4 regions of the Desulfovibrio sp. 86 genome follow, and region 4 is predicted to be linked to each of the others. Evidence: riboswitches for the same ligand, from Rfam matches in the RefSeq annotation. Region 4 holds a riboswitch; each other region holds the start of a gene.

Region 1 (7,439 bases), 1.4 Mb from region 4:
GCAGGGCGGCGGCCACCATATTTTCCAGGGCCGGATACGCCTCTTCCCAGCGCCGCGTCTTGAGGCCGCAGTCGGGGTTGACCCAAAGCTGGCTTTTGTCGATGTGCTGCAGCGCCAGGTGCAGCAGGCGCACCATTTCGTCCGCCGTGGGAATGCGCGGGCTGTGGATATCATACACGCCGGGGCCGACCTCGCCCACATAGTGAAAGCGGGTGAAGGCGTCCAGCAGTTCCATGCCGCTGCGGCTGGATTCGATGCTGATGACGTCGGCGTCCATGCGCGCGATGGCGGGCAGGATGGCGTTGAACTCGCTGTAGCACATGTGGGTGTGCATCTGTGTGCGGTCTTCAACGCCTGTGGACGCCAGAAGAAAGGCGTCCACCGCCCATTGCAGGTACACGGCGGCCTCGGCGGCTGTGAGGGGCATGCCCTCGCGCAGGGCGGCCTCGTCTATCTGGATGATGTGTATGCCCGCCGCCTCAAGGTCGCTCACCTCGTCGCGGATGGCCAGGGCGATCTGGCGGCAGACCTCGCTGCGCGGCAGGTCGTCGCGCACAAAGCTCCAGCAGAGGATGGTCACGGGCCCGGTGAGCATGCCCTTGACGGGCTTTTGCGTCAGGGACTGGGCATAGCGCGCCCAGGCCACGGTCATGGGGGCCTTGCGGTACACGTCGCCATAGATGACGGGCGGCTTAACGCAGCGGCTGCCATAGCTCTGCACCCAGCCGTTGCGCGTAAAGCAGAAGCCGCCAAGCTGCTGCCCAAAATACTCCACCATATCGTTGCGCTCGGCCTCGCCGTGCACGAGAACGTCCAGACCAAGCTCCTCCTGCTTTTTGATGCAGGCGGCGATCTCGGCCTTGATGGCGGCTTCGTAGTCGGCCTGGGTCATTTGACCGCGCTTGAAGGCCAGCCGCGTCTTGCGGATATGGTCTGTCTGCGGGAAAGAACCGATGGTGGTGGTGGGCAGAAGCGGCAGACGCAGCCAGGCCTGAGCCTGCTTGCGCGCGGCGAAGGGGGATTTGCGGGCCAGCATGGCCGGGGTCACTGCGGCGGCGCGCTCGCGCACCCGTGCCAGCACTGTGTCGGCATGGGCCTGGGCCTCGGCCAGCACAGCGGCGTTGGTTGCCAGAATGTCCGCGCCCTGGCCCTGGCCCTGGCCCTGGGCAATGGCCTTGAGGTCGGCCAGTTCAGCGCATTTCTGCACGGCAAAGGCCATGCGGTTCTTGATGTGGGCAGGCAGGTCGGTTTCTTCCGCGAGATCCACGGGGCTGTGCAAAAGCGAGCAGGAAGAGGCCAGAAGCACACGGTCAGCGCCAAGGGCGCTCACGGCGCGGTTCATGAGGCTGGCGGCCTGCGCGTAGTCGGTCTTCCAGATATTGCGTCCGTTGACCAGTCCGAGGGACAGGGCCATGTGATCGGGCAGGGCGGCGAGCACGGCGTCCAGTTGGCCGGAGCCGCGCACAAGGTCGATATGCAGGGCCGCGCAGCCGCTGTTTACGGCCAGAGCAAGGTGATTTTTCAGCTGGCCGAAGTAGGTCGCCAGCAAAAGTCTGGCTGATCCGGCGCGGGCCGTCGCCGCATTGAGCGTGGCGTATGTTTGGGCAAAGCGCGCGGTGGCAGGGGCGGGCAGCAGTTCGGTGCAGAGCACGGGTTCTTCAATCTGAATGCACTGGCAGAGCGGAGCCAGCTGTTCCAGCAGCGCCGTGTAGGCTGCCAGCACCTCGTCCAGCCGCGCCCACGGATCAGCGCCGTTCTGGCCCTTGGCCAGGGCCAGCCAGGTGAAGGGGCCGATGATGGCGGCCTTGGGCGTGAAGCCCTTGGCGGCGGCGCGCCGGGTGGCTTCCAGCACGGGGTGTTCACCGGGCGTCCAGACGGCGTCGGCTTCGATTTCCGGCACAAGATAGTGGTAGTTGGTGTCAAACCACTTGGTCATCTCCATGGCCGGAATGTTGCGTGAGGCGTCGCCGCGCGCCAGAGCGAAATAGCGCGTCAGGGCGTCCTTGCCGCAGTGGGCAAAGCGGGCGGGCACGGCCCCAAGCATGAGGCTTGTGTCCAGCATGCGGTCATAGAGGGAAAAATCGCCCGTAGTCACGTAGCTCAAGCCGGCCTCGCGCTGGATGGCCCAATGGCTTTCCTGAAGCTGGTGCGCTGTGCCGGTGAGATCCTGGGCAAAAGTGTCGCCACGCCAAAAAGATTCGAGAGCCTGTTTCAGCTCGCGCTGCCTGCCCATGGAGGGAAAGCCGAGAATGTGGGTACGCATGGTTGCTCCTTTCATATGGTGTTGAAAGGGCAGTCTTTTTCACGCTAGAGCTTGTATACCTGAAATGGCGTGTGACCCGCCGGTCTTGCCGCCACTTCACAATACGGATGCAATCCGTACCGACGCGCGGCATTGGTATGCCGCACGGCTCTGGTCGGGCGCGCCAACGCCTGACCGGGCACTTGCCTGAACGCGAGACAGTACTGCCTTGCCGCCGGATGGCGGCAGGTGATGAGGCGTCTCCTGGCTTCCGGCCCCTGCGCGTTTGTGGTTGCGCGTGGCCGTACCTTCCCGTCCCCGGAGCAGATCGATGTTGCGGCATTCCCAACATGTTGACGGTCTGGTCAGTGAACAGTGGCACGGCGCGGGTTTGTGCCGATTACAGTGGCGCGTCCGCAACGGATTTTCACCGTTTTCCGTTTCTCATCACAATATCTAGATAAATTGATATATAACAGCGGGCATGGTGTCAAGCGCAGACAGGCCAAGAATGGTGACGGGTCGCTCTTGAGTCTCAGGGCGGAATGCTGCTGAGCCGCAAATGCAAGGCTGCTTTGATTTGGAACAGTTTTGGTCTTGTGTGGAGTGGCAAGGCGCGGGAGTAACCTGCCACCTGCTTAGGCAGCACTGTTATAAGCGGAACTAAATAAAAGTTTTAGGGGGAGGGGGTGTGGGGGAGGAGACCCTTTTTCAAAAGGGTCCCTCCCCCACAAAGCTTTTCAGCCACCAAGCATTCCCAAAAGAAAATGCTCCGCGTTTAATCCTGGCGGGTGAGGTGGTAGACGGCGGGAATCATATACATGAGGCTCACAAGTTGGCGCGTGGGCTCGTAGCGCGTGGCCACCACGACGGAGCCGAGGTTCCAGAGGTGATCGTCGTCGCTTTCGCCTGCGGAGGGCGCGCCGAAGCGTTCGCTGACCATGCGCACGATGGCCTGCGCCGTGGCCTTGTCCGGCACGGCGTATTCCAGTTCCGCAAAGCCCAGGGGCGAGGGGCGGCCTGGCCCGTAGCAGAAGGCCGCCTGCCGCGCGCCGGGCACAAGCGCGCCGGGCGTGTAGGTGTCGCAGATATAGGCGTCGTCCTGTCGGGACGCGCGCATGCCCGCCTTGGCGAGGGCGTCGCGCATGGCGGGTCGGGTGGCGGTGTCCAGGCGCAGGCCAAAAAGCACGGCACTGGGGCGTGAGGCGGAAGGTCCGGCCATGTCTTCCAGTTCCTTCATGGCGTGGATGGACCCGCGCATGGCAGCCGCGTAGAGCAGAAGTGTGGCGCGTGCCTGATTTTTTTCCACTCCCTGACCGGTGCGGTAAAGATGGCCGAGGCGGGCCAGGGCGTCTGTCTGCTGCTGCGCCGCCGCATGGCTGTACCAGGCTGCGGCCGCCTTGTGGTCTTGGGGCACGCCGTGCCCGCTCTCATACATGAGGCCGAGGTTGTACTGGGCTTCGGGTTGCCCCTGCCGGGCTGCGAGGTCAAACCAGCGGGCGGCCTCTTGGGGGTTGGCGTCAATGCCGCGCCCCTGCTCCAGCATGCGCCCGTAGTTGCTCATGCCGGACGGATGTCCTGCGGAAGCGGAGCGGGCAAACCAGTAGAGCGCGCGCCCTTCGTCCATATCCACACCCTGGCCGAGGTCAAAGAGCACCCCAAGGTTGTTCATGGCCTGGCCGTCGCCGTTTTCGGCCAGATGCTGCCAGATGGCGTGGGCCTGGGCGTAGTCGCCCTTCTGATAGGCTTCGTTGGCCTGGGCCTCGGGGCTGCCGGGGGTAACGGAACTTTCCGGCTTTTCTTCACTTTTGGCTTTTCCGTGCCCGCCATTTGTGGGGACGTGAGGCGCGGAAGCCGCCTCGGACGCTTTGGGGCTATGCGGCGCAGGGGTCGCGTCTTTTTTGGCGTCGGCGGCCTTGGCGCGCGGAGCGCGCTGCGTGCCCTGGCGTCCCCGATCCTGCCGCTGGCGTTCCCTTTCCTGATTCAGCTGCTGCTGGCGTCGTTGCGCTTCCGGCGACTGGGGCTGCATGCCGTCAGCAGCGGGGCTTCTGGGACTGGCGGGAGCGAGCGCGGCAGGCGTTGGGGCCACGGGAGCGGGCGGCGGCACGGGCGCTGGCGAAAGGGTCGGGGCCTGCCCCAGAGCGGCGGCCGCGCCTGTGTGCCCGTTGCTTTTTTGTCCCGGCTGGCCGACCTGCTGTCCATCCTGTTGTTGCAGCGTGGCCGCTTCAGCTTCTGACAGCTGGCCGCCAAAAAGAAATCCCATTATTTCGCGCCCTCTGGAGGGCTGACCATTGTCTGCTGGCTGTCCGCTGCCTGCCCAGCCCGGCCGTTGCCCCCCGCTGGGTGGCTGCAGGGCGGGAGCCTGTATCGTGGGCGCCGGGACAACAGGGGCCTGAACTGTGGGCACGGTGACGGTGGGTTCATGAACCCTGGGCTCGGTGCTGGTCGGAGTAGGAATGGAGGCCGCCGCAGCCAGAGCCGTGCGCGGCGTCATGCCCCCCAGTGCGGCTGCGCAGAGGAGCAAGCCCCATAGCGCGATGGCGCGCAGAAAAGCGACGGTTCGGGCTGGAACGGCGGGAAGGGTGGCGCGCAGGGCCGTCAACACGACCCTGCGCGCAGGCATACTGTTTTGCGCAAAGCCTTTCGGCTCTGCTGTACAACTGGAGGTGTTCCGGCGCATGGCTCCCATCCCTAGAGCAGATTAACTTTGAAATGCTTCACATTTCAAAGTTTTCATTCAGCCGAAAAATGCGATTTTCGGCTGAATCCACGCCACGTTGTGGCGAGCTGCACTTTCGTACAGCGCTAGAGCAGTTACACTTTTTCAAAGTTAAAATGCTCTAGCCAGGCTTCGCGGCATGGCGTTCCTGCGGCTCGGCCTGCGTCAGTGGATGGCGGCCGGGCTCGGGTCTTGCCAGGCCGTTTACGGCCTATGGTTTACGTTTGGGACAGTTGAAATTGTTGAAATCAATTTCCGGCTTGTCCGTGAGGCGCGGGTCAAATACCAGGGCGTGCCCGCGCCAGTCACGGATGGTCGCATTGATCTTTTCCATATTCACGTAAGTCAGCAGGGCGGGCCAGCGATCGGCCATATCCCGCAGCATGCGCGCATAAGTTACTTCGCCGCCGTGGAAGCCGTCAACAAATTCGCAATCGCTGGAGCCGAAGGTGCGCGCATCCGTAAAGTCCATAACTTCAATGCCGCGTGCCAGCAGGGCTTCCCGCAGGTGGAAGAGGTGCGGGTAGTCGGCCTCGCGCTGGCGTATGGCGTCCAGCACTTTCACGGACAGGGGCGAAATAAAGACAAAGGTGGCTATGCCGCGCGCCTTGAGGCGGCAGTAGATTTCGGCAAAGGCGTCCAGATGGGCGGAGCTTATGCCGCCGGGGTCGCGGCTGCCTGCAATGGGCTTGGCGCGAAAAAAGGCCTTGATGCCGTGCCGCACCTGCTTGAGCGTGTCCTCGAACTGATAGTCGAAGGGACGCTTCTGCCCTGTGGTTTCCGCCGTGTAGTACCAGGAGCCGTCAGGGCCGAACCCGTCGTCCGTCTGCTGGGCCATGATGCCATAGCGCCCGGCGCGGAAGCCGCCAGCCGATTCCAGCAGGACGGGGGCAATAAGGTCGTGAACGGATATCTTTCCTTCAAGCAGCCAGGCCCAGGGCTTTTTCAGGCTTTCAAACCCGTAGTTGTAGGAGCCGCTGGTGGGGGGTTCGTCCTTGAAGGGATCGGGCTGCCACTGGGGCATGAACCACCAGAAATCCAGGCCGATGATGACGGCATCGGGCTTGTGCAGGGCCAGCATGGCGTCAAGGGTGGAGCGCAGCACCGAAAGGTTGCCTGCCGTGCCGCCCACGTTGAGAAAGGATTTACGAAAGTAGGCTCCCCGGAACTGCATGACGCGGGATGAGCCCACGGCGGCGATTTCCGGTTTGACCTTGGCGTAAAGCTGCAGCTTGTAGTCCACAAAGTCCTGTGAGACGCCGGAGCCGAAAACGGCGAACTGCCCGGAGGACTGCGCCTCCACCGCGCGCTCGACGCCCACGTCGCCGCTTTTGTAGAGCCACCACAGGGTGTAGGGCAGGGCCAGCAGGCCGACCACAAGAGCCAGAAGCAGCAGCACACGGAAATACCGGGAAAGGTAGGCGGATTCGGTGAGGGTTTTACTCATGTTGTGTCCGCCTCTTTAAAATTGGAAGTACAGGAAGGTCGCCTTGCGGGACACCAGAATGAGCGTCACAAAGGCCAGGCAGGCCAGGCCTGTGGCCCATGCCGCCGAGGGCCGCCAACTGAGGTACGGGCGCGAGCCGTCGCGCCTGCCGTGCAGCAGTTCGTGGCTGTTGGGGAATGCCCAGCACAGCACAAAGCTTATGCCCAGCAGGGCAAAGGGCAGCCAGCCCTGAAGGTAGTTGTTGGGCAGCCACCGGGTTGCCAGAACGCCCATGGCGGAAAGGCCCGCGTAATCCGCCGTCAGGCCTGCGGCTTCGGCGGTGAAGGGGCCAGTAAACATGGCCCCGAACATGGTTGCGGTCCCGTCAAGGCTCACCGTGCGGAAGATCACCCAGCCAAGGTTGATGCACAGGAAGGTGAACAGGATGAAGAAAATCCGCATGGGCGGGGTGGCCAGCACCCTTTCAAGCAGGGTGCCCTTGATGCAGGCCCGGAAAAAGTGGTTGACGCCCAGCATGGAGCCGTGCAGGGCCCCCCAGATGATGAAGGTCCAGCCCGCGCCGTGCCACGCGCCGCCGATAAGCATGGTCAGAAAGAGGTTGCGGTACTGCATGAGCCGCCCTTTGCGGTTGCCGCCAAGGGGGATGTACAGAAAATCGCGCAGCCACGAGCTCAGGGTGATGTGCCAGCGCCGCCAGAAGTCCACAATGCCCGTGGACTTGTAGGGCGAATCGAAGTTTTCGGGCAGGCGCAGGCCCAGCATGAGGCCAATGCCGATGGCCATGTCCGTGTAGCCGGAAAAGTCAAAATACAACTGGAAGGTGTAACACAGGGACCCCAGCCATGCCTCGGCCCCGCTGATGGGAAAGGCCTTTTCCGCCGCGTTGAAAACGGCGTTGGCGTACACGGCCAGCCCGTCCGCCAGCAGCACCTTTTTGGCAAGACCAATGGTGAAAAGCGTGAAACCCTGGGCCAGACCTTCGGCCGTGGAGCCTGAAAGATCGTCAAGCTGCGGACCCAACTGCTCGTAGC
Region 2 (7,439 bases), 1.1 Mb from region 4:
GAATGGAATTCCTTGGGCTTGCGGCGTTCTTCCACTTCCTGAATCTGCTTGATGGACAAGCCAAGGCGGCGCTCTTCAGCGCTGACGTGGATGACCTTGGCCTGGATTTCCTGGCCTTCCTTGTAGATTTCAGCCGGGGTCTTGACCTTCTTGCTGGACAGCTCGGAAACATGCACCAGGCCTTCAATGCCTTCTTCCACTTCAACAAAGAGGCCGAAGTCGGTGATGTTGGTCACGGTTCCCTTGATGGTGCAGCCCACGGGGTAGGTGGTGGGCACGTGGCCCCAGGGATCGTCCACCAGCTGCTTGACGCCCAGGGTGAACTTTTCGCTTTCCTGGTCAACGGTCAGCACCTTGGCCTGCACGGTGTCGCCGACCTTGTATATTTCGTTGGGATGGCGAACCTTCTTGGTCCAGGAAATGTCGGACACGTGGATGAGGCCGTCGATGCCGTCTTCAATGCCGATGAACATGCCGAATTCGGTGATGTTCTTGATGACGCCCTCAAGGATGGTGCCTTCGGGATAGCGTTCGGCCACCAGTTCCCAGGGGTTGGGACGAACCTGCTTCATGCCGAGGCTGATGCGCTTTTTGTCGCCGTCAACGCCCAGGATGACCACTTCGACTTCGTCGCCGGTGTGAACCATCTGGGAAGGATGACGCAGTTTGCGGGTCCAGGACATTTCAGAAATGTGCACAAGACCTTCAACGCCGGCTTCCAGTTCAACAAACGCGCCGTAGTCAACGAGGTTGGTGACCTTACCGGTGCACTTGGCGCCTTCGGGGAAGCGGGCGGAAATATCCTGCCACGGATCGGGCACAAGCTGCTTGAGGCCCAGGGAAACCTTGTTGTTTTCGCGGTCAAAGGAAAGCACCTTCAGGGTCAGTTCCTGACCGATGGTGATCATTTCCTTGGGATGGCGAATGCGCTTCCAGCTCATATCGGTGATGTGCAGCAGGCCGTCGAGGCCGCCCAGGTCAACGAACACGCCGTATTCGGTGATGTTCTTGGCCTTGCCCTGCACAGTCTGATTTTCTTCGAGGGTGCGCAGCAGATCCTGGCGCTTGGAATCGCGTTCTTCTTCAAGCAGCACGCGGCGCGAAACAATGACATTGCTGCGGCGGCGGTTGATCTTGAGCACGCGGAATTCGAACTCCTGGTTGACCAGGGCGTCCATGTCCGGCACGGGACGCAGATCCACATGAGAACCGGGCAAAAATGCCTCGACTCCGCCGATGTCCACGGTGTACCCGCCCTTGATGCGGCGTACGATGTGGCCCGTGATGACCCTGTTGTTTTCCTGCACGTCTTCGAGCTGGTCGAAAACCTGCATGCGTTTGGCCTTTTCAAAAGAAAGGGTAATGGTGCCGTCGTTTTCGTTCTTGCGAACAACGTACACGTCCACCTTGTCGCCCACGGCAACGACCATGTTGCCGGCAGCATCGCGAAATTCAGCCGCGGGAATCTGCCCCTCGGACTTGAAGTTCACGTCCACCAGCACATTGTCTTCGTCCACGCGAACGATTTCGCCCTTGGTGATAGAGCCTTCTTCAAGGTCGCCAAAATCGGAAGTGAGGTAGTTTTCGAGAGCACTCTCGAAATTCATTTCGGTTTCGTGCCCGGTTTCCAAGCCTGCCATATGTCCAGCCTCCAAACATGATTTCCCTTTTTCAAAGGGAGGTCGCATATGTAGCAGAAATTTGCCGGAAGAACAAGGAAAAATACGGCCTGAACGGCCAAGAAGGCCGCGCTGCTGCCCCTGTGCAGGACCTCATGTGGCGGCTGGCGCAACCTCCCGCCCTCCTTGACATTTGACGCGCCCTGTTGTCCTGTATCCCTTTGGCGGGGAATTTCGTGCAAGTCGAAAACAGTCGCGCTGCGGTAAGAGGGGACAAGGTTTCTTTTCGCCTGCTCAGGATGGGCGGCGTTTGACAGCCAATCGCGCAAGCGGTGAAGGCGAAACCAAGGCGCTGGCCCTGCGGCCACACAGCCCTCAAGTCCGAACACCCGCCGGGGCCACAGCCCTTTTGCGAACCTTTCAACGCGATATTGAGGAGGTTGCCATGCCGCGCATCCTGTCACACGTCGGGCTTCGCCCGCTGCTTTTCGTCCTGCTGCTGCTGGCGGCGCTTGCCGTGCACGGCACAAGCTACGCCACAGATGCCGCTGCCCCCAAGGAAGGCATTTTGCTGGTGGCCTTCGGCACCAGCGTTCCCGAAGCCCAGCCCGCCTTCAAGGCTGTGGACGCGGAATTTAAAAAAGCCTTTCCCGGCGCGCCTGTGGTCTGGGCCTACACATCACAGATCATTCGTAAAAAACTGGCCGCACAGGGACATCCTGTGGGCAGCATCAGCGACGGCATGGCCCAACTGGCCAAGGACGGCGTAAAGGTTGTGCGCGTGCAGTCCCTGCATGTTCTGGCCGGTGAAGAATTTACCGAGCTTGAGCGGGCCGTGCTGCTTGACGTGAGCAAGAACCCCGGCCGCTTTGAGGCTGTTTTTATGGGCCGCCCCATGCTTGAGTCCAAGCCTGACGCCCAGGAACTTCTGGCCGCCATTCTGGCCGACACCAAAAGCCAGCGCGGCAAAAACACCGCCCTTGTGCTCATGGGCCACGGCCAGAGCCATGGCCGCGCAGACCTGGCCTTTGAAGGCGTGCGCGCTGTTTTCACGGCCACGGACAAAAACATCCATATGGCCACGGTGGAAGGCGCGCGCAGCATTGAAGACCTGCTCAAGGAACTCAAGGCCGCCAAGGTCAAGCACGTCGTCATCGCCCCCCTCATGCTGGTGGCTGGCGACCATGCCCGCAACGACCTTGCAGGCGACGAGGACGACTCCTGGGCTTCCCAGCTTAAAAAGGCCGGCATCAAGGTTGACACCCACATCAAAGGCCTTGGCGAAACCCCCGGCGCTGCCGCCATTCTTGTGCGCCACGCCAAGGACAGCACCGACGACCTGACCAAGGAACCCAAAAAGCCGTAAAGCCCCGCAAAAGCACTTTTTCCGCATGCACGATGGGGCCGCACAGCCGCATCACACAGGAACGGTACCTTTACGCCTTTGAGCCACCCGCGTGCGGGTGGCTTTTGTTTTATCCGCCCCCACGCCATGGCCTTCCGGCGCAGTCCCCACGTTTTTCCAGAGCCTTGGGTCAGCCCGCCCCGGAATCTCCCGATACGGCGTTTTACGCCGCGTATCACCGGTTTTTATCGTTTTTTTGCGGAGTCTGGGGGTACACAATAGTGTTTTTTTCATGTAGCCTACATAAAATTCTATAGCAAAGCACCGCTGTCGGACATGATGAGCAGCTGTGACCCACGGGAGGCCCACATGCCCAAGCAAAGTCGCAAGATATCTCCACCGCGGCCCGCTGCCGCCCCCCGCCGTACCACCAGAAGCGCCCGCATCTATTCACAGGATGTGGAAAAAACCCATTGCCGCATGGCGGAAACCCAGGCCATCTTTGCCAACGCCAAACGCATGGCCGGTATGGTGGCCCGAACGCTGGGGCCTTTTTGCGAAGTGGCGGTACACGACTTCAGCGACCTTGAGCACTCCATCATCCACATCGAAGGTTCCCTTACCGGGCGCAATGTGGGCGCTCCGGCCACCAATATGGTCACCAAGGCGTGGCGTCAGGGCGGCGACAATGTGCAGGACATCATAGCCTATGCCGCCACAACGCCTTCAGGGCAGACGCTCAAGTCATCCATCAGTTTTTTGCGCACCAGTGAGGGCGAGGTCATCGGGGCTGTGTGCATACACTTTGACCTGACGGATCTGGAGCGCTTTCAGGGTGTGCTGCATGCCCTGCTGCGCTTTGAAAACGCCCCCGGCAAGGAGATGAGCGAGGCCTTCCCCTCCTGCCTTGGCGAAACCAGCGACGCCATCATCGAGACGGCCATACGGCGGGCGGGCAAGCATCCCGCCACCATGACGCGGGAAGAAAAACTCAACTTTGTGCGCATCATGGATGAAGAAGGGGCTTTTCTCATCAAGGGAATGGTGCAGTATCTGGCCAAGGCCATGCGCGTGTCCATTTACACCGTGTACAACTACATGCGGCAGGTCAAGGACGACGCCCACCGCGAAACCTCGTCAAACTGAAACAGTGTGGCGCCGCAACGACAGAGCGCCAATGGATGCAAAAGCCCGCGCCGCATGACGAGCGGGCTTCCGGCCTAGAGCATTTTACCTTTGAGAAAGTATAAATGCTCTAACGCTGCACTTTCGTGCAGCGCGCCACAACGTGGCGTGGATTCAGCCGCGAATCGCATTTTTCGGCTGAATGAAAATTTGAAATGCTTCTCATTTCAAAGTTGATCTGCTCTAGGTGCCCAGTATAAAGGCCAGTATGCCCCCCTGCACGGCAAAGGCCACAACAAGGGCAAGACATTTTACGCCACGCCCGGGCCCTGTGGGGACGCATCCCGCAAACAGCGCCCATATGCCCTGGAGAATGCGCTTGAGAGGCCACACCTGCGCCAGAACCAGCCAAAGCAGGCCCGCCCAGGTAAAATAGCGGATTTCGCCAATGGCCCAGAACCGTTCCAGCACCACGCCCATGTCTATCTGGTTGGCGCTGTAGGCGTCGCCTATGCCCTCCACGAGGTCCAGAACCGCAGCCTCGCTGAAAACAATGCCCACGGCCGCAAACAGTCCCATCAAGGTCACCAGCAGTAAAAAAAGCAGCCAGAACGTACGCAGCTGCCAGCGTGCGTGCTCTGCGGCCACAATGTCCTGACGCGCCATGGCTATACGCCGCGCCACAAAGGCGCAGGGAAGCACAGGCAGAGGCAGCAGGCCGAGTATGGGTACCCACAGGGCAAACGCGCCGCCAGACAGACAGATATATCCGGCCAGAAGCGGCCAGGGCTTCAGCATGTTGCCTGTGGGCATGGCGTCTCCGAAAAAAGGGTGTTGGCGCAAAAAGGGTGTCGGCGCAACGAGGCGCGCTGTCACATAATTGCATGACGCAACTTCGCGGGCAAGCGCCCAGCGGGGAGAGGCGTGATATTCACGCAGAGCGATCGCGTTTTGCAGGGGATCTGGCGGCTACGGGGGCAGATGCCCGCCGTGGCCGCATAACCGCTGTTTACCTGCGCCCTTGCATTTTTTTCAAAGGTAAGATGTTCCAGCACGCAAAAACCGCCGCCCCGGATATACCAGAGCGGCGGTCCCCATTATGCCAAGGCGGCAGTTGCTGCCCAGAGCAGGTGCACCTTGAAACGGTGTGATGTCTGGAAGACTCTGCCGCTGGCCCCCCGCTTCCAACCAGGAAGCACCTTGTACGACAAGAGTTTTAGGGGGTGGGGGCGTGGGGGAGGAGACCCTTTTGCAAAAGGGTCCCTCCCCCACAAAGCGCTCCAGCCCCACCCACAAAAAACTTCAATCCTAGAGCATTTAACTCATTTCATTCGTAAACTGCTCTAACCGCCGAACTCGGAGTGTATCTGGTGCTGCGCCGCCAGTACGGTCATATCGTCGCCGGTGTTGTCCGAGTGCGCGTCCTGGCTGACGGAAGAAGCGTCGCCGCCAGAATGCCCGGAACCGCCGTCGTGATCGCCGTGGTGTGAAAGCCCCGCCTCGCGGTAGCCGTCGGGCAAATCGTCAGCCATGGCAGCCGAGAAGGGCACGGTGCTGTCAGAATACGTGACGTCATAGCCGTTGAAATGGCCGCTGTTCAGGTAAGCGTGCAGATCTGCCTGGTCAGCGGCGCTCAGGCCGTTGACGCTCACGTGAATTCCTTCAACGTCAATGGAGCTCAGGTTGTTTTGCAGCCAGGTGTCGTACTTGGCGATAAAGTCGGCGTAGGAGTCGGCCTTGAGCACCAGCAGATCATAGCCGTCGCCGCCGGTGATGCTGAGCTTGCCCTGCACATGGCCGTCAATGGTCACGACGTCGTCGCCAGCGCCAAGGCTGATGCTGGTGGTGCCGCCGGTAACATCTCCGTGGATATTTACGTGGCTATCACCAGTGCCCATCACAATCTTGTTTGTGCCGCCCGCGATATTGCCGTTCAACGTGAAGAGGTCGTTGCCGTCGCCCATGTTGAAGGTGTTTGTTCCGCTGCGCAGGTTGCCGTTGATTTCGATGTGGTCATCGCCGCTGCCAGTATTAACGGTATTGATATAGCCGCCAATATCTCCATTGAGGGTGACACTGTCGCCGTGTGTATCCCCTGCACGGCTGCCGCCCTGGATAAGATTGATGCCGCCCGCATTGCCATACATGGCATAGGCCTGCCCGGCGGTTCCGGCCTTGGCCGTGATGACCACCGTGATGGCGCTGTCTGTATTTTCAATGATGTTTTGGGTAGAAGCCCCCCAACCATCACGTGTATACATGCCGTAAGCCCAGCCATCATCACTGCCGCTGGCATCGGCGGTAATATTCACGTTATTGACATTGGTAATCTTGTTGACTGCCCCGCCCCAGGCCGCATTCATGCCAAAGGCTCCTGCCTTGGTATCCATGTAGTCGGTGGAAAGCGTATGGGTGCCTGTGAAGGTGGCGTTAATGTTCAGCGTGTCATTGCCGTTGCCGCCGTTGATGATCGTCTGGCCGCTTGCCTGCGTGGCAAGACCGATGGCCGCAGCGCCGTTGTGGGCAGAGGCGTTGAGGTTGATGACATCATCCCCGTCTCCGGTATTGATGGTAGTCGTACCGTAGTTGGTGGAGAAAATGCTGACGCCCCAACTGGGCGCATCGGCCGTGATGTTCAGCTCATTGTCACTGCCCGATGTATTGATTTTGACGTCGCCGCCATAGCCCGCATAGATGGCAGCGGCCGTGCCCTTGGGGGATGCGGCGTCCACCGTGGCGGAGATGTCCACATCGCCCGCGTTGATATTGATGGCCGACTTGCCGCCCTGACCGGCCTGATTCAGGTTGCCGGAGGCCGCAAGCCCCAGGGAGGTAAAGCCCGCCGCCCGGCCGCCTGTCCAGGAAACGCCGGTGTAGGGACTGTCGTAAGGCGATGTTTCCTGATAGGCCGTGGCGCTGAACTTGCCGTCGCTGGCGGTGTCGATATTGATGGCCGTACCCGCCGTGGTGCGGAACACGCTGCTCATTACCGTGCCATCCGCTCCGCTGCCCGCATAGGCATTGGTTTCACCGCTGACGTTCTGCCCGCTGATATTCACGGTGGCCTGTTCCTTGGTATACACAGCAGTCGCCATATAATTGACAGTGCCGCCCGTGACGGAACTGGAGAAGTTCACGTCGCCCTCGGCCTGCACGTTCACGGTGGACTTGCCGGCCCCCCATATGCCTGCGGCGGTCTTTTCATTGGCTCCAGCCGTGAAGGTTATGTCCTTGCCGTGCACATTGGCTGTCGCCTGGTAAAAATTGCCGCTGCCGTCCTTGTCGCCTCCGGTGATCAGGGCCATGCTCGATCCACCGTCCGCTGTCGCGCCCATGTTCACATCGCCCTT
Region 3 (7,439 bases), 2.6 Mb from region 4:
GCCATTTTACAGCAAAACTGGCCAGGATCCGATGGCGACCATGCGCAAAAGCCCCGCGCCATGAAGGCGGGCGAGCGCGAAGTGGTGCAACTGGGCGAAGGCCGCACCCTTATTCTTCTGCCCGACGCAACCGTGCCCTATGTGGCCATGGATATGATGCTGCCCGGCGGAAACGCGCTCCTCAAGCCCAACCAGCAAGGACTCGCCGGTCTCACGGCCCGCGCCCTGACAACGGGCAGCGGCAAGCTGGATGCCCAGGCCATGGAACGCTTCTTTGCTGACCGGGCGGCAGCCATCGACGCCAGCGCCGGGCTGCAAAGCTTCACCCTGTCCATCACCGGCCCGGCGCGTTTCAACGCGGACTATTTTTCCATGCTGACAGAAGTGCTGCACAGCCCGCGCTTTGAAGAAAAAGAAATTCGCCGTGAGGCCGACAGCATGAAAGCCGCCATCCGGCAACGTGCCGACAGGCCCACGTCATACCTGTTTTCACGACTCAACGGTTTTCTTTTCCCAGGGGGGCAGCCCTACGGCTATGACGGCCTCGGCAGCACGGAAATTCTGGATCGTCTGACCGGCAAGGAAGTACGCGCTTTCTGGCAGGAACAGCTGGGGCAGCCGTGGGTTCTTTCCGTTGCGGGCGATTTTGACCGCGAAGCTGTGCTGGCCTTTGCACGCTCCCTGCCCGTACCGAAAACGCATATTGCCGCGCCCGGCGCTCCCGTATGGGGACAGGACAAAAAGCTTGATCTGCATTTGCCCGGCCGCAACCAGGCCCATGTGTTGCAGACGTTCAAGGCCGTGCCGCCGACCCATGAGGACGCGCCTGCCCTCATGCTGCTCCAGTCTGTCCTTTCGGGCCAGAGCGGGCTGCTGTTCAGCCAGTTGCGTGATGTGGAGGGACTGGGCTACACGGTGACGGCGTTTTACCGCAGTATGCCTGAGGCGGGTATGATGGCTTTTTATATTGGCACCACGCCGGACAAGGTGGAGCAGGCCCAAAAAGGCTTTGCCAAGATAATTGGCGACATCAGGGAAAAACCTTTGTCTGCGGCGCTGCTGGAAGCCGGGGCCAACCGGCTGCTGGGCGCGTACTACCGTGACCGGCAGAGCCTTGGATCACGGGCGGCGGATGCTGCCAGCGACGCCTTGCTGGGGCGGCCCTATGATTTTGAGCGGCAGCTCATAGAAAAAGCCGCAAAGCTGACCCCGGCCCAGGTGCAGGCAGTGGCGAAAAAGTACCTGGACGAGGCCGATGTCTACAACCTTGTACTGTTGCCCTGACAGCAACCCGGGCAGGGTTGAGAGTACACACGAGCCCTGTGACACACACTGACAAAAAACCTCCGGCCCCAGGGCCGGAGGTTTTTGTCTGATGGCTGGGAGCAACCGTTTGAAGTTTTTTTGTGGGGGAGGGACCCTTTTGCAAAAGGGTCTCCTCCCCCACGCCCCCACCCCCTAAAACTCTTACTGTATCTGTATGTTGGTATGGTGAAAAAGGAGGCCAAGGGCCGCGTCTTTCAGTCAGAACGCCTTGCGCGCGGGGGTTCGCGGGAGGGCACGTGGGCTTGCGCAGAGGAGCATGCCTGCGTCACGGGACAGGGGGGAGTGCAGGCATCACCGATACGTGCGGCATGCCCATGTTTATACGGCCGGGACAAGATCATTTTGCCAGTTAATTACGTATATTTAACTGAATTTATTGTATATTATGAATTGTCTTCACGCTTCTTGGTAATATTTCTTAAAAAAATATGCCCCTGTAAAAATGGCAAATGGTGCGGTTTTCCAGAGGCCGCATCTGCAAAGCCGCAGTAGCCAAGGGTTTGAACAGCCTTGAAATCGTCAGGGCAGTGCGCTAGATTGTTGCTCGCACCAAGGGAGTCATCAGCCAAACATATAAAAGGCTGCGGAACTTTCAATGGCGGTTCCGGCAGTGTATTTTCGGGCAGGGTATAGCTCGCGCCCAGTACTTTTTTGCGGCCTTTTTTCAGGTTTGAATGAACGCTTTATAATAAAATTTATCAATAAAAACTGCACTGTTCCTACGTGACTAGGAAGCCTTTTTTGCTTACCCCAATTGACAGGATGCAGTTCTTTTGAGATTTTCTAGACATTGAAAGCGCCCTATGGGCTTAATAGAGAATCCCGTGAAAAACGGGAGCGGACCCGCCGCCGTAAGCCGCACAAACGCCGCCTTTCTTCATGCGCCACTGGGGCAATGCCCTGGGAAGGCCGAAAGGCGGTTGGCAAGCCGGAAGACCTGCTTTCAACAATACCCAACGGCTGTCGGGTATAATCCCTAACAGTCATACTATGGATTGTCGGCACGGGGCCTTTGCCGGCCAATCCTTTGCGGGAACGACCTGTTCCCGGCTACAGGCTTGCCCCTGGGTTTACTTTACCGCCCCATACGTTACTGGTGTCCCCTTCGTTCGTTATGCGAACGAACTTTTTTCACAGTTTTTTTCACAGTTGTTATGGGAGTCTTCCTCCATGCCCGCCAGCATCACTAAGCGCGATGGCACGGCAGTGCCTTTTGATTCTGTCAAGATTCTCAACGCCATTACCAAGGCCAATCAGGCCGTTGGCGGTGAGGATATGTCCCCTACAGACCTTTTGTTCGTAACTGAAAAAGTTTGCAAAAAGCTGGATGCCCGCAGCCTCAAGCACGTTGAAGAAATTCAGGATCTTGTTGAAGAAACGCTGATCCAGTACGACTACGCCAAGACGGCCAAGGCATACATCCTGTACCGCGCCGAGCATACGAAAATCCGTAATGCGGAATCGTATCTCATGGATATCTATAAAAAGCTTACGTATTCTCCTGCCCTTCACGAAGACATCAAGCGCGAAAACGCCAATATTGACGGCGATACCGCCATGGGCACCATGCTCAAGTACGGATCCGAGGGGTCCAAGTACTTTATCGACAACTACATTCTGCCCAAGGATGCCTCGGCCGCGCACATCAATGGCGACATCCATATTCATGACAAAGATTTCTACATGCTCACGGAAACGTGCTGCCAGATAGACCTTATCCCGCTGTTTAAAAACGGTTTTTCCACCGGGCACGGTTATCTGCGCGAACCCAACGCCATTGAAAGCTATTCGGCTCTGGCCTGCATAGCCATCCAGGCCAACCAGAATGAAATGCACGGCGGTCAGAGTGTGCCGCATTTCGACTTCGCCATGAGCGAAGGCGTCATTAAAACGTATCGCAAGGAATACGAAAGGGCCTTTAGCTCCTTTGTACGTATTGCCATGCATATGAAAGCCCAGGACTCGGCGGCTTTTACCGAAAAACTGCTGGCCAGCGTTGAACTGTGCCCGCGCCTTGGCAATATGGAAGAATTTGGCCGCAAACTTGATCAGGCCGTCGCAGCGGAACAGAAGGCCATGTTGGGTGAAGCCCATGCCTATGCCGCTGAGGAAGCCCTGAAGTATACCGAGCGGCGCACCTATCAGGCCATGGAAGCCCTTATCCACAACCTGAACACCATGAATTCGCGCGCAGGGGCCCAGGTGCCTTTCAGTTCCATCAACTATGGCACTGACACCTCCGCCGAAGGGCGCATGGTGACCAAGAACCTGCTCAAGGCCACCAAGGCGGGCCTCGGCAACGGGGAAACATCCATCTTTCCCGTGCAGATTTTCAAGGTGAAGTCCGGGGTCAATTACAACAAAGAAGATCCCAATTACGACCTTTTTCAGTTGGCCATCGAGGTTTCAGCCATGCGGCTGTTCCCGAACTTCAGTTTTCTGGATGCTCCGTTCAACCTGCAGTACTACAAGCCGGGCGACTACAACAGCGAAGTGGCCTATATGGGCTGCCGCACGCGGGTTCTCGGCAATGTCTATGACAAGGACAGGCAGGTGACCTGCGGACGCGGCAACCTGAGCTTTACCTCGGTCAATCTTCCCCGGTTGGGCCTTGAAGCCCAAGGCGACGTCAAAAAGTTCTTTGCTCTGCTGGACGACAGGATTGATTTGGTTTTTCGCCAGCTTATGCACAGGCTCAAAATTCAGAGCTCCAAAAAGGTGCGCAACTACCCCTTCCTCATGGGCGAGGGCATCTGGCTTGACTCCGATAAGCTGGGCTGGGACGACAGCATTGAAGAGGTCCTGAAGCACGGTACGCTCAGCATGGGCTTCATCGGCCTGGCTGAAGCCCTCATGTCCCTGCTTGGCAAGCACCATGGCGAAAGTGAAGAGGCACAGAAGCTCGGCCTTGAAATCATCAGCCATATGCGCAAGCGCTGCGATGACGAGTCGGAAAAGACAGGGCTGAACTTCTCGCTCATCGCGACTCCGGCGGAAAGCCTCAGTGGCCGCTTTGTCTCTCTGGACAAGGGCAAGTTCGGCAGCATTCCCGGCATTACGGACAGGGATTACTATACCAACTCCTTCCATGTGCCCGTGTACTGCCATATCAAGGCATTTAAAAAAATCGAGATTGAGGCTCCATACCATGCGCTGACCAACGCGGGCCATATCACCTATGTGGAGCTTGATGGCGATACCTGCAAAAATCCTGAAGCTTTTGAGCGCATTATCCGTTTCATGCACGACCATGGCGTGGGTTACGGCTCGGTCAACCATCCGCTTGATCGTGATCCCCTGTGCGGATATGTGGGCGTCATTAATGACTGCTGCCCACGGTGCGGCCGCAAGGAAGGCGAGGGTGTCAGTGCCGAGCTTCTTGACGAACTGCGCAAAAAGTATCCCCATATTCCCCAATGGAGCTAGGGCTGTTCGCCCTAGAACCGCTCCGCGCGGCGCGGGTGAGCGTCCGCCACTGGAATGCCAGACCGGCACGGTGGTAAAAAATTTGAGAATGCAAATTCTCAAAACGAAAAATTCATGTTGCTTGCTGTTGTGGCGGCCGCTCCGGCGGACTGCCTGAACCCCATACTTATTATTTATTACGTGCAAGGAGAAAGTCTATGTTGATGAAATCGCGTTTGTTTGACGAAGTGAAGCCCGCGCAGAAATTGGTGGGCCAGGGCATGACCTTTGAACGTACCCGCCGTATCACCGGCTATCTTGTGGGTACGCTGGATCGCTTTAACAATGCCAAACGCGCTGAAGAACATGACAGGGTCAAGCATGCCTAATGAGGCGTCTTCGCAACCCATGCGCCTGTCCGGCATTGTGGATGAATCCATAGTGGACGGGCCGGGGTTGCGATACGTTCTGTTTACTCAGGGTTGCCCGCACCGCTGTAAGGGGTGCCACAATCCGCAGACGCACAGCTTTGAGGGCGGCTTTCTCTTTACAGTGGAAGAGGCGCTCAAGCAATTTGACGAAAATCCCCTGCTTGCGGGAGTGACCCTTTCCGGAGGCGAACCGTTTGCTCAGGCGCCCCCCTTGTGCTCAGTGGCACAGGGGGTGCGCGGCAAGGGCAAGACCGTGATTACCTACACAGGGTATACTTTTGAGGATTTGTGGCGGCGCGCCCAGGATGACATCTGGACAGCACGCCTGCTGGATCTCACCGACCTTTTGATCGACGGCCCGTATATGGAAGAGTTGCGCGATCTGGAGTTGCTTTTTCGAGGGAGCTCCAATCAGCGTCTTTTGAGCAAAAAAGATCGTGAAAATATTGCGGCCGAGCTTGAAAAGCCTGATAAACCTCCCCTGTAGCATCAGAGAGTACCAGCGTTTCGGTTTCATTGTCTGACCATGAATAAAGCCCGCCATTGGCGGGCTTTATTCATGATCCGGCAGATGCGGCACTGTTCGGTCCTTGCGCTCTGCGCCGCCTGCTGCGCTGTCGTCCGTTTTCAGCGCAATGCTGTGATGCTGCGCCACATAAGGGGCAAAGGACACATCCATGCCCTGGATATGCTCAATGAGCCATGTCTTCAAAAATTCCAGCAGGGTCAGATCCACATCAGCCTTGCCTTGCAGCAGCGCTTCGCGAAAGAGCATGATTTTATTTTTAAAGGACTGATGTTCCTCAATATGCTTATGGCACAAAGGGTAGTCGGTGTAGGTAAAGAAGATTTCTTCGGTAGTAAAGTGCGTAAAGGCGTATCCGGCCAGTGCATCGAGAATTTCCAGAAGAAGGACGGAATCGCTGCCTTGCCGAAGGCCATTGTGCAACTTGTTTACGTATGAAAGCAGCAATTTGTGTTGACCGTCAATAACGGGGACCCCGGTGGAATAGCTGGGCGTCCACTGAAAGAACTCTTCCTCCCGCGCCGTTTCCGTCTGCATGGAGGAGGCTGGCGTATCGCCAAGAAAGGCGTTCATCTGGGCCAGGTAGTTTTCGCAATATTCCAGTTCTGCCGCAACCTTGTCCATCCATTGGGTGGTGAGCCCGCCAAAAAAAGCCGTTTCCGCAAGTTCCGGGCAAATACCGGCAAGCTTACGTTCCTGCTCTGCCTGATCGGCCGCCAGCAGGCGCAGTTTGCGCGCAGCCTCGTGCAGGCTGTCCTTGGTCATGACCTGACCGGACATGGCGATCGTGTATTTTTCATGGCATTCAGCGGCGTCCTGCCGCATTTTGTCCAGGTCGCGTCGGGCGGACGCGACCTCCCGGGTATGGGCTTCATCGTGTGCGGCCATAAGCTCGGCCATGTGGCACAACGCGCCGCAATCAGTGACAGGGGGAAGGTTGAGTGTGCCTGGTTTTCTGAGGCTGCTGCAAATGGTTTTAAAAGGTTTGAGCAGGTCCTGGTAGAGAAGAAAAAGCCCGCCAAAACCACAAACAAGCCCTGCCGTGCCTGCGGCATATGACAGGGGAGGGGAGAGGAGCAGTCCCAGCGCGCTGATGGCTGGCGAAACAGCTAAAAGAATAAAAAAAGCAGGCATGCTCTATCCTTGAGTCATGGCGGTTTTTGGCTGTGAAGGAATTTTAGAAGGCATTTCTGGCAATGGCTCCAAAAAAGCAGCCAGCCCCGTTGTGTAGCGGCCGGGATGCCCTGTTGTTCCAGGCTTTGGCTTTGGGGCTTCCCGCCGTGGCCAGTGAAACCTCACTGGCCACGGCGGGAGTGGAAAGAGACCTGCCGGGCGAATCCGGTTGGTACAATCTTTTACAGAATATCGATGAGGATATGAGCTCTCATCAGTTTGTCATTCTGCCCTAAGATGCGGTTTGCGGGAGAATCCATGCCACGTTGTGGCGAACCGCACTCTCGCGCCGCGTTAGAGCATTTTGCCTTTTTTCAAAAGTAACACGCTCTAGTTCTTGAAGGGCGAAATGGCTCTGAGCGTTTCAATGACCTGCGGAAAATGCTCAATCACAAAATTCACATCGTCTTCAGTGGTATAGCGCGACAGGGAGAGGCGGATTGAGCCGTGCGCGTAGTTGAAAGGAACGCCCATGGCGCGCAGCACATGTGAAGGTTCCAGACTGCCGGACGTGCAGGCCGATCCGGAACTGGCGCAAATGCCCAGCCTGTCCAGCATGAGCAGGATGGCCTCGCCCT
Region 4 (7,439 bases):
GGCTGGCATCCGTCCGGAAAATGTCGTCACCGCCCATGACGTGCTGCTTGAGCCTGTGTCCCTGTATCAGGTCAAGCGTCTGGATCACTGGCTCATGGTGCGTGCCGCCAATATGAAGATCACCCTGGACACGCGCGACGGCCGCATTGTGAACATTTCCGGCGGCGGCTGCCCGGATGTGCCCTGGCTTGCGCATTGCCTGTGCGGCATGCGGCTGGATGAAGCGCCGGAACCCCGGAGCCTGGGGCAGACGCTCTGCTGCTACAGCCTGCAAAAGGCCTATGAAGAATTGCGGAGGCAGTATCCGTGTGGTATATAACGGGAACTTTACCGGATAAGGATATGGGATTTTGCGAGGCGGCAACGCAGGCGCCGTCGTCGGTGCGTGACGGCATGCTGCACCTGCCGGACGGGAGCGCCGTCCCTGTGCAGCGCGGCACAGCGGCCCTGGCGGCCACGGCCCTTCTGGCCTGCGAGGCATTGGGCTTTGAACCGCCCCGCCTTCTGCTGGCCGGTGACATCGGTTCCGGAGCGGGCAGCCGCGCCCTGTACACATGGCTCACGGAACATGCGGCAAGGCTGGCCCCCAGCGGGCTGACATTCCACTATCTTTTCCCGGATGTGGATTGGCACAACCGCGTGCTCATGGCCATACAGGCCTTGCCGTCGCCACCCCTGCTGGTGGCCGACGCGGGCTTCATGTATGTGGCCAAGATGAGCGGCTACGCCGATGCCTACGATCTTTTCACACCCGACCTGGGGGAAATGGCCTTTCTGGCTGACGAAAAAGCGCCGCATCCTTTTTACACCAGAGGATTTTTACTGACCGAGGAAGAGGATATTCCCGGGTTGCTGGCCCGCGCCCAGGCGCACGGCAACTGCCCGGCCAACCTCATCATCAAGGGGCGCGCCGATCATATCATCTGCGAAGGACGCCTTGCCGCGACCATCGAGGAGCCCTCGGAACCTGCCATGGAGTGCATCGGCGGTACGGGCGACCTTGTGACGGGCCTTGTGACGGCCCTGCTGGCGGGGGGGATTCCCCTGTGCAGGGCCAGCGTCGCCGCAGCGCGTCTGGCGCGGCTTCTGGCACGCTACTGTGCGCCCGACCCCGGCACGCAGGTGGCCCAATTGCTGGCCCGGCTGCCCGAGTTTTTGCAGGAACATGCCGAGGCTGTTCTTGCAATGGACTGAGGCTGTGGCAGCCACGCTGACGGCTCCCGCAAATCGTATTTTTCAGGTGAATGAAAACGCTGAAAAGTGAAGCAGTTCAAAGTTCATCTGCTCCAGGTCTGGCAGCAACATAAAAGAATAAAAGTTGCCATGGCTGGGCCTTGCGTCAGAATAAAAAAAGGCCGCCACGGCGAATGCCTGTGCGCGGCCATGAGCATTGCTTATCCAGAATTTGCGTTATTCTTCTTCCAGCACCTTGAGTTCAGCGGACAACTGGCCGGAATTATAGCGCAAAAGAACATAGCCCCCCTGCGCCAGAGCGCCGGGATTGACCACAATGGTACGGCCCACACGGTCTACGGCCCGTGCCTCGTGGATATGCCCGCACAGGCAGATGTCCGGCTGGGCTTCTTCAAGAAACTCGCGTACCGCAGTGGAGCCCACATGCACGTCGCCGGGTATGACGTCGCAGGCCGTGTCCTTGGGCGGATTGTGCGACACAAGCACGCTGTGCGGATAGGAGCGGGCCTTCTGCCAGCAGGCTTCAAGCCATGCGGCGAAAGCTGATTCGGGAAATTCGCTGGGCGTGCCAAAGGGCGTGAAGGTGGAAGCGCCAACCCCGAAGATGGCCGTGTCCGGCGTAAGCTCGCGCGTTACGGTGTGCAGGTTCCAGCCCTTTTCACTGAGCCACTGGTCCACTTCAGGGCGATCCATGTTGCCTATCTGCGCGAGAATCATAGGATTATAGCTACGTAGAACATCCATGACCTGCTCCGCCTGCTTGACGCCGCCTGTCACCGTGAGGTCGCCTGTGACGATGATGCCGTCGGCCTGGCTCAGTTCAGGAATCTTGGCAAAACGCTCGGTTTCATCATGTATATCGCCAACGGCGATCCAGAGGTAGTCCTGGGCGGTAGAGCTTGGCATGGTGGGGTGTCCTTTGTTATATTGACGCTGCAATAATGCTGCCATACTTCAGCATATAAGGAAAGGCCCGGCATGAGTGAAAATCCCCCTGTGAAGGCCGTGCGGCCGCTGCCGCCGGAAGCGGTGGCCACGCGCAAACAGGCTCTGCGCGAGCGCATGACCAGGCTTCGCCGTGAGCAGTCCCGGCACCTTGCTCGTGAGCGGGCAGTGGCGGCGCAGGAAAAACTGCTCCGGGCGGACTGCTGGCGTCAGGCTTCATCAGTGGCGCTTTACGTGGGCGTCAAGGACGAGCTTGGCACCGGCCTGTTGCTGGAAGCGGCATGGCGTGAAGGGCGCACCCTCTGGCTGCCGCGCGTCCGGCACGGACAACCCGGCTTTATGGATTTTGTGGCGTGCACCAGCCGCGAGCAACTGCGGCCCGGCCCTTTTGGTCTTGTTGAGCCGGAAGCGGACCTGCCGGGTTTTGGCCCTGAAGACGTGTCCGCTGGCGCTGGCAGGGCCTGCTCTCCGACGGGCGGCGCGGCCTTTGCCCCCTCGCTGATGGTGCTGCCCGGCCTGGCTTTTGATCTTGAAGGCGGCCGCCTCGGGTACGGCGGCGGGTATTATGACCGGTTTTTACAGGCCGGGCTTGAGTGTCCACGCGTGGGCTTCTGTTTCGATTTTCAGCTTGTCCCTCCCTTGCCCCTGGCCCCCTGGGATCAGCGGGTTCACCATCTATGCACCGAAGAGCGTCTGTTGTGCCTATAAGCTATATCCCCTTTGTGTTTCCCGGCCTGGATTCCGTGCGTTGCGCCTTTCAGACCCGCCCCGGCGGCGTGTGCCGTGGAGAGTACGGCGGCGGCAATATTTCCTTCAGCGTTGGGGACGACGCGGCCCTGGTGGCGGCCAACCGCGAGAGCCTGCTGGCGGACCTGCAATCCCAGGGCTTGCGCCGCTGGGCGGAATTGCAGCAGGTGCACGGCGATGTCATGGCCTTTGAGCCGACCCCTGTGGCCTGCGACGCGGTGGCGGTGGAAGAGGGGGACGGCATGGCCACGACCGAACCCGGCCTGGGCCTGCTCATCAAGACGGCGGACTGCCAGCCCATTTTGCTGGCGCATAAAAGCGGCAGGTACGTGGCGGCCATGCACGCTGGCTGGCGCGGCAACCGCTGCGACTTTCCTCTTTCAGGCGTGGTGCGCTTTTGCGAGCACTATGACCTCAGGCCGCAGGACGTCTTTGCCGTCCGGGGGCCGAGCCTTGGCCCTGGCAAGGCGGAATTCATCAATTTTGACAAGGAATGGGGGCCGCAGTTCGTGCCCTGGTTTGACGAAGAAAGCCGCACCATGGATCTTTGGGGATTGACCCGCCACCAGCTTGTGCAGGCGGGTATTCCGACACGCAATATCTTTGGTCTGGATATCTGCACCGCCAGCAACAACGACCAGTTTTTCTCCTACCGTTGCGCCAGAGCTTCGGGCCGCCAGGCCAGCATTATCTGGATTGAGAAAAACTGAAGAGTGTTGGGGCATCGGCGTGGACTGGCGGAATGTTTTGCAGCTTAGACGGCTGCCAGCCCGGTTGCAGGCCGCCCATGGCGCAGGGCCGCCTGCCCTGTGATTCTGGCCAGCCCGCCCGGCATTGACAGGCTTGCCGCCCCCGCCTACAGTAGGCGCGGCAATGGTAGCCGGGTTGCCCGGCTTGAAAAGGGAATCCCGTTAGAAGCGGGAGCGGACCCGCCGCCGTAAGGCTCGCCAACCTCGCACCACACAGCGCCACTGGAAACGGGAAGGCCGGTGAGAGGGAGCCAAGCCGGAAGACCTGCCTTGCCCCATGCCCCGCCTTTGGTAAGAGCCGTTAACGGATGAAATGAATTAACGGCTCTGTAGGGATTTTACTGAAAATCCCTGCAACGAAATGCGTGCAGACAGGCTTTTGCCTGCCATGCGCGAGTATTTCACGCGGTAAACAGGGTGTGCATGGCAGCGGCATGAGCCGCCACGGCAACGGGATTTTGTCGGCAGGATTGAGGAAATACGGGCCTCTTCCTTCATGAAGCAACAGATGTTTCATGCGGGAAGGGGCTTTTTTTATGCCCACGCGCTCTGCGCGGGGCCTTCAAAGGGCGGGCATGACCGCGACATCACATTCCTCTTCTCCCTCCGGGTTGTCATCCGTGCGCCTGTGGCCCGCATTCGCGGCCTTGGCGGCGCTGTGGCTTGTTTCCCTGCCGCTGGCCTGCCTGCCCGGGCCGGTTCCGCTGGCGGCGGGCCAGGTTTTTCACGCCCTGGCGGCGCAACTGGGGCTGGCCGCGCCGCCGCAGGATACGTCGCTCATGCTGGTGGTGGGGCAGATACGCCTTGCCCGCGTGTGCCTTGCGACCCTGTGCGGCGGCGCTTTGGCCGTGGCGGGCGTGGCCCTGCAAGGGGTTTTGCGCAACCCTCTTGCCGACCCCTTTACCCTGGGGATTTCGGCGGGCGCGGCCTGCGGCGCAAGCATCGCCATCGCCCTTGGCGGCGTTGCGGGCAGAGCCCTGAGCGGCCTTTTGTCGGCAGTGCATATTTCCCTGCCGGGGCCTGCGGCCCTGGTGGCTCCGGCGGCCCTGGCGGGCGCGCTGCTGGCCCTGGCCGGAGCCCTGTGGCTCGGCAGGGGCGACGGCGGCTTCAGGCGTGAGAGCGTCATACTTGCGGGCATTGCCGTGGCGGCCTTTCTGGGCGCGCTGGTGGCATTGATCAAGGCGCTCAATGAGGAATCCGTAACCAGCATTGTTTTCTGGATTATGGGGTCATTTCAGGGGCGCGGATGGGACAGTCTGCCCCTGTTGCTGGCGACGTTCGTGCCTGGCCTGCTGGCTGTGGCCTTGGGCTGGCGCGCGCTGGACGTTCTGACCATGGGCGACGAGCAGGCCGCCCAGCTTGGGCTGAATGTGGGCCGCGCGCGGCTTTGGCTGCTGGCCGGGGCAAGCTGCATGACGGCTGGCTGCGTGGCGGTGGCCGGGGTCATCGGCTTTGTGGGCCTGGTGGTGCCGCACGTGCTGCGCCTTGTGTTGGGCTGCGGTCACGGCCCCCTGCTGGCCGGAGCGTTTTTTGGCGGCGGCGTGCTGCTGGTCTGGGCCGACGTGCTGGCCCGCAGTGTGCTGGACGGCGGACAGGAACTGCCCGTGGGCGTGGTTACCGCGCTTCTTGGCGGGCCATTTTTTGCCCTGCTGGTGCGGAGGCGGACATGACGCAGAGAGCGCCCGCGCCCGATGCCACGCCCGCTGGCCTTGCGTCAAGCCAGGACACAGGCCAGGGCACAAGCCAGGCCGCCAGCCCATTCGAGGCCAGGCCCGCCAGCGGCGGCCCGTCCGCTACGGCGACCCCGCCCATGCTTGAGGTGCGCAACCTGCGCTCCGGCTACAGGGGGCGGCCAGTATTGCAGGGCGTGAGTTTTGCGGCGCGGGGCGGTGAATGCCTGGCCCTGCTTGGCCCCAACGGCAGCGGCAAGACCACGCTGTTACGCAGCCTTTCCGGCGTGCTGCACGCGCAGGAAGGGGAGGTTTTTCTTCAGGGCAGGTCCCTCGTGGACATGAAGCCGCGCCAGCGCGCGCGGCTGGCGGCTGTGGTGCCGCAGGGCGGCGAGTACCCGCGTGAGCTTACGGCGCGGCAGATGGCCCTGCTTGGGCGGTATCCGCACCTTTCGTGGTTGGGCTGTTACGGCCGCAAAGATTACGCGGCGGTGGACGAGGCCCTGGAAGCCTGCGGCGCTGCCGCGCTGGCCCCGCGCCGTCTTGCGGAACTGTCGGGCGGCGAACTGCAACGGGTGCTGCTGGCCCGCGCCCTGGCGCAGGAAAGCCCGCTCCTGCTGCTGGACGAATTGGCCTCAGGGCTGGACATGGCCCGCATGGCCGGACTTTTTGATTTGCTGGAACGCCGTCGCGCCGCCGGGGCCTGCGTGCTCATGGCTGTGCACGACTGTAATCTGGCGGCCATCTATGCCACGAGGCTGTTGGGCCTCAAGGCCGGAAAACTTGTTTTTGACGGTCCGGTGGACGCGGTTTTTACCGAGGAGAAGCTCAGTGCCCTTTATGATATCCCTATCGGCGTTTTGCCGCACCCGCTTTGGGGCCTGCCGCAGGCCTTGCTGGCGCGGGCGCATGGCCCCCGCAGTCATGACAGCTTTGCCGCATGCCCAGGCGACGCATGTTTTGGCGACGCTGGCGCTGGCCCTGGTTTTGACGCTGTCGTCAGCTTTGGCCCTGCCGCTGGTTTCACCAACCGCGACGCTGGCCGCTGAACCAGCGCAACTATCCACTCCGGCCGTTACTGCCCCTGCGTCGGCGTCTGCGTCCGCCGTTGTTCCGGTCAGCGTGCGTGACGATACGGGGCATGAGGCGCGTCTGGAGGCTCCGGCAAAGCGCATCATAGCCCTGTACGGAGCCTTCAACGAGCTTTTGCTGGCGCTGGGCGCTGGCGACAGTCTTGCGGCCCGCACCGTGGCTGACGCGAATATTCCCGGTCTGGAGCATCTGCCCGCCATAGGCACCCATATGCGCCCCAATGCCGAACTTATCGTGCAGCAGTCGCCCGACCTCGTCATCCAGCTTGCCGGGCGCAACGAAGCGCTGTTGCAGACCGAGGCCTTGCGCGCCCTCGGCCTGAACGTGCTTGTTTTTGAAATGAATTCCTTTGAGCAGATGTTTGGCGTGCTGCAAAAGCTCGGCCAGCTCACCGGACGCGAGGCTGAAGCCGCCCGGCTGACTGACGCGTGGCAGGCGCGGCTCGCTGACCTTGAGGCCCGCTACAAGAACCAGAAACCGGTACGTGTTTTTTATGAGGTGCGGTACCCCAATCTGCTGGCGGCGGGGCGGGGCGGCATTGTGGATGACATCATATCCCGCGCTGGCGGCCGGAATGTGGTCACGGACGAAAAAAAGCTGGTGCGCTTCAATGAAGAAGCCCTGCTGGCCGCTGACCCGGATGCGTACATCATCCAGAGCGGTCCTATGAACCCCGACCCTCAGCCCCTGGATCAGCGTCTGCATTACAAGGACCTGCGCGCGGTGCGCGAGGGCAGGGTGCTCACGGTGGATGAAGAGCTTTTTGCCCGCCCTGGGCCACGCTCTGTGGACGCCGCCGAAGAGCTTGGGCGTTTTTTGCATCCCGAGGCGGCACGCTGATTTTCTGTGATTTCCCTTGATTTCCCCTTAACCTGACATTCTGACCACAGGACAAGAGAGCTGAGCATGACAGGAGTTTTGTACGGCGTGGGCGTCGGGCCCGGCGCTTCAGACCTGCTGACGCTGCGGGCGGTGAACGCCCTCGGCAAGGTGGACGTGATTCTGGCGGCGGCTTCGCCCAAAAATGACTATTCCGCCGCGC

The links. A riboswitch is a leader RNA that binds a small molecule or an ion and turns the genes downstream of it on or off. The one in region 4 is predicted to bind cobalamin.
Region 1: linked by a shared signal. The riboswitch ahead of metE (5-methyltetrahydropteroyltriglutamate--homocysteine S-methyltransferase) and the one ahead of DESU86_RS11630 (FecCD family ABC transporter permease) in region 4 are both predicted to bind cobalamin.
Region 2: linked by a shared signal. The riboswitch ahead of DESU86_RS07080 (sirohydrochlorin cobaltochelatase) and the one ahead of DESU86_RS11630 (FecCD family ABC transporter permease) in region 4 are both predicted to bind cobalamin.
Region 3: linked by a shared signal. The riboswitch ahead of DESU86_RS01105 (anaerobic ribonucleoside triphosphate reductase) and the one ahead of DESU86_RS11630 (FecCD family ABC transporter permease) in region 4 are both predicted to bind cobalamin.

The regions. Positions count from the first base shown of each region.
Region 1 covers NZ_LR738849.1:1,458,675-1,466,113, reverse strand. The annotation lists gene metE (5-methyltetrahydropteroyltriglutamate--homocysteine S-methyltransferase) at 1-2,263, opposite strand, end outside; cobalamin riboswitch at 2,502-2,681, opposite strand; gene DESU86_RS06215 (hypothetical protein) at 3,021-4,865, opposite strand; gene DESU86_RS06210 (hypothetical protein) at 5,173-6,408, opposite strand; gene DESU86_RS06205 (MBOAT family O-acyltransferase) at 6,424-7,439, opposite strand, start outside.
Region 2 covers NZ_LR738849.1:1,696,766-1,704,204, reverse strand. The annotation lists gene DESU86_RS07085 (30S ribosomal protein S1) at 1-1,640, opposite strand, end outside; cobalamin riboswitch at 1,807-2,030, shown strand; gene DESU86_RS07080 (sirohydrochlorin cobaltochelatase) at 2,065-2,985, shown strand; gene DESU86_RS07075 (helix-turn-helix transcriptional regulator) at 3,334-4,110, shown strand; gene DESU86_RS07070 (hypothetical protein) at 4,333-4,902, opposite strand; gene DESU86_RS07065 (beta strand repeat-containing protein) at 5,433-7,439, opposite strand, start outside.
Region 3 covers NZ_LR738849.1:263,549-270,987, reverse strand. The annotation lists gene DESU86_RS01115 (M16 family metallopeptidase) at 1-1,284, shown strand, start outside; gene DESU86_RS01110 (hypothetical protein) at 1,710-1,922, opposite strand; cobalamin riboswitch at 2,104-2,285, shown strand; gene DESU86_RS01105 (anaerobic ribonucleoside triphosphate reductase) at 2,497-4,752, shown strand; gene nrdD (anaerobic ribonucleoside-triphosphate reductase) at 4,950-5,120, shown strand; gene nrdG (anaerobic ribonucleoside-triphosphate reductase activating protein) at 5,113-5,649, shown strand; gene DESU86_RS01090 (bacteriohemerythrin) at 5,716-6,822, opposite strand; gene DESU86_RS01085 (hypothetical protein) at 6,885-7,097, shown strand; gene nifS (cysteine desulfurase NifS) at 7,192-7,439, opposite strand, start outside.
Region 4 covers NZ_LR738849.1:2,835,029-2,842,467, forward strand. The annotation lists gene DESU86_RS11605 (DUF3343 domain-containing protein) at 1-319, shown strand, start outside; gene DESU86_RS11610 (NAD(P)H-hydrate dehydratase) at 343-1,194, shown strand; gene DESU86_RS11615 (metallophosphoesterase family protein) at 1,411-2,100, opposite strand; gene DESU86_RS11620 (5-formyltetrahydrofolate cyclo-ligase) at 2,173-2,847, shown strand; gene DESU86_RS11625 (polyphenol oxidase family protein) at 2,838-3,596, shown strand; cobalamin riboswitch at 3,743-3,922, shown strand; gene DESU86_RS11630 (FecCD family ABC transporter permease) at 4,211-5,305, shown strand; gene DESU86_RS11635 (ABC transporter ATP-binding protein) at 5,446-6,354, shown strand; gene DESU86_RS11640 (ABC transporter substrate-binding protein) at 6,428-7,237, shown strand; gene cobI (precorrin-2 C(20)-methyltransferase) at 7,304-7,439, shown strand, end outside.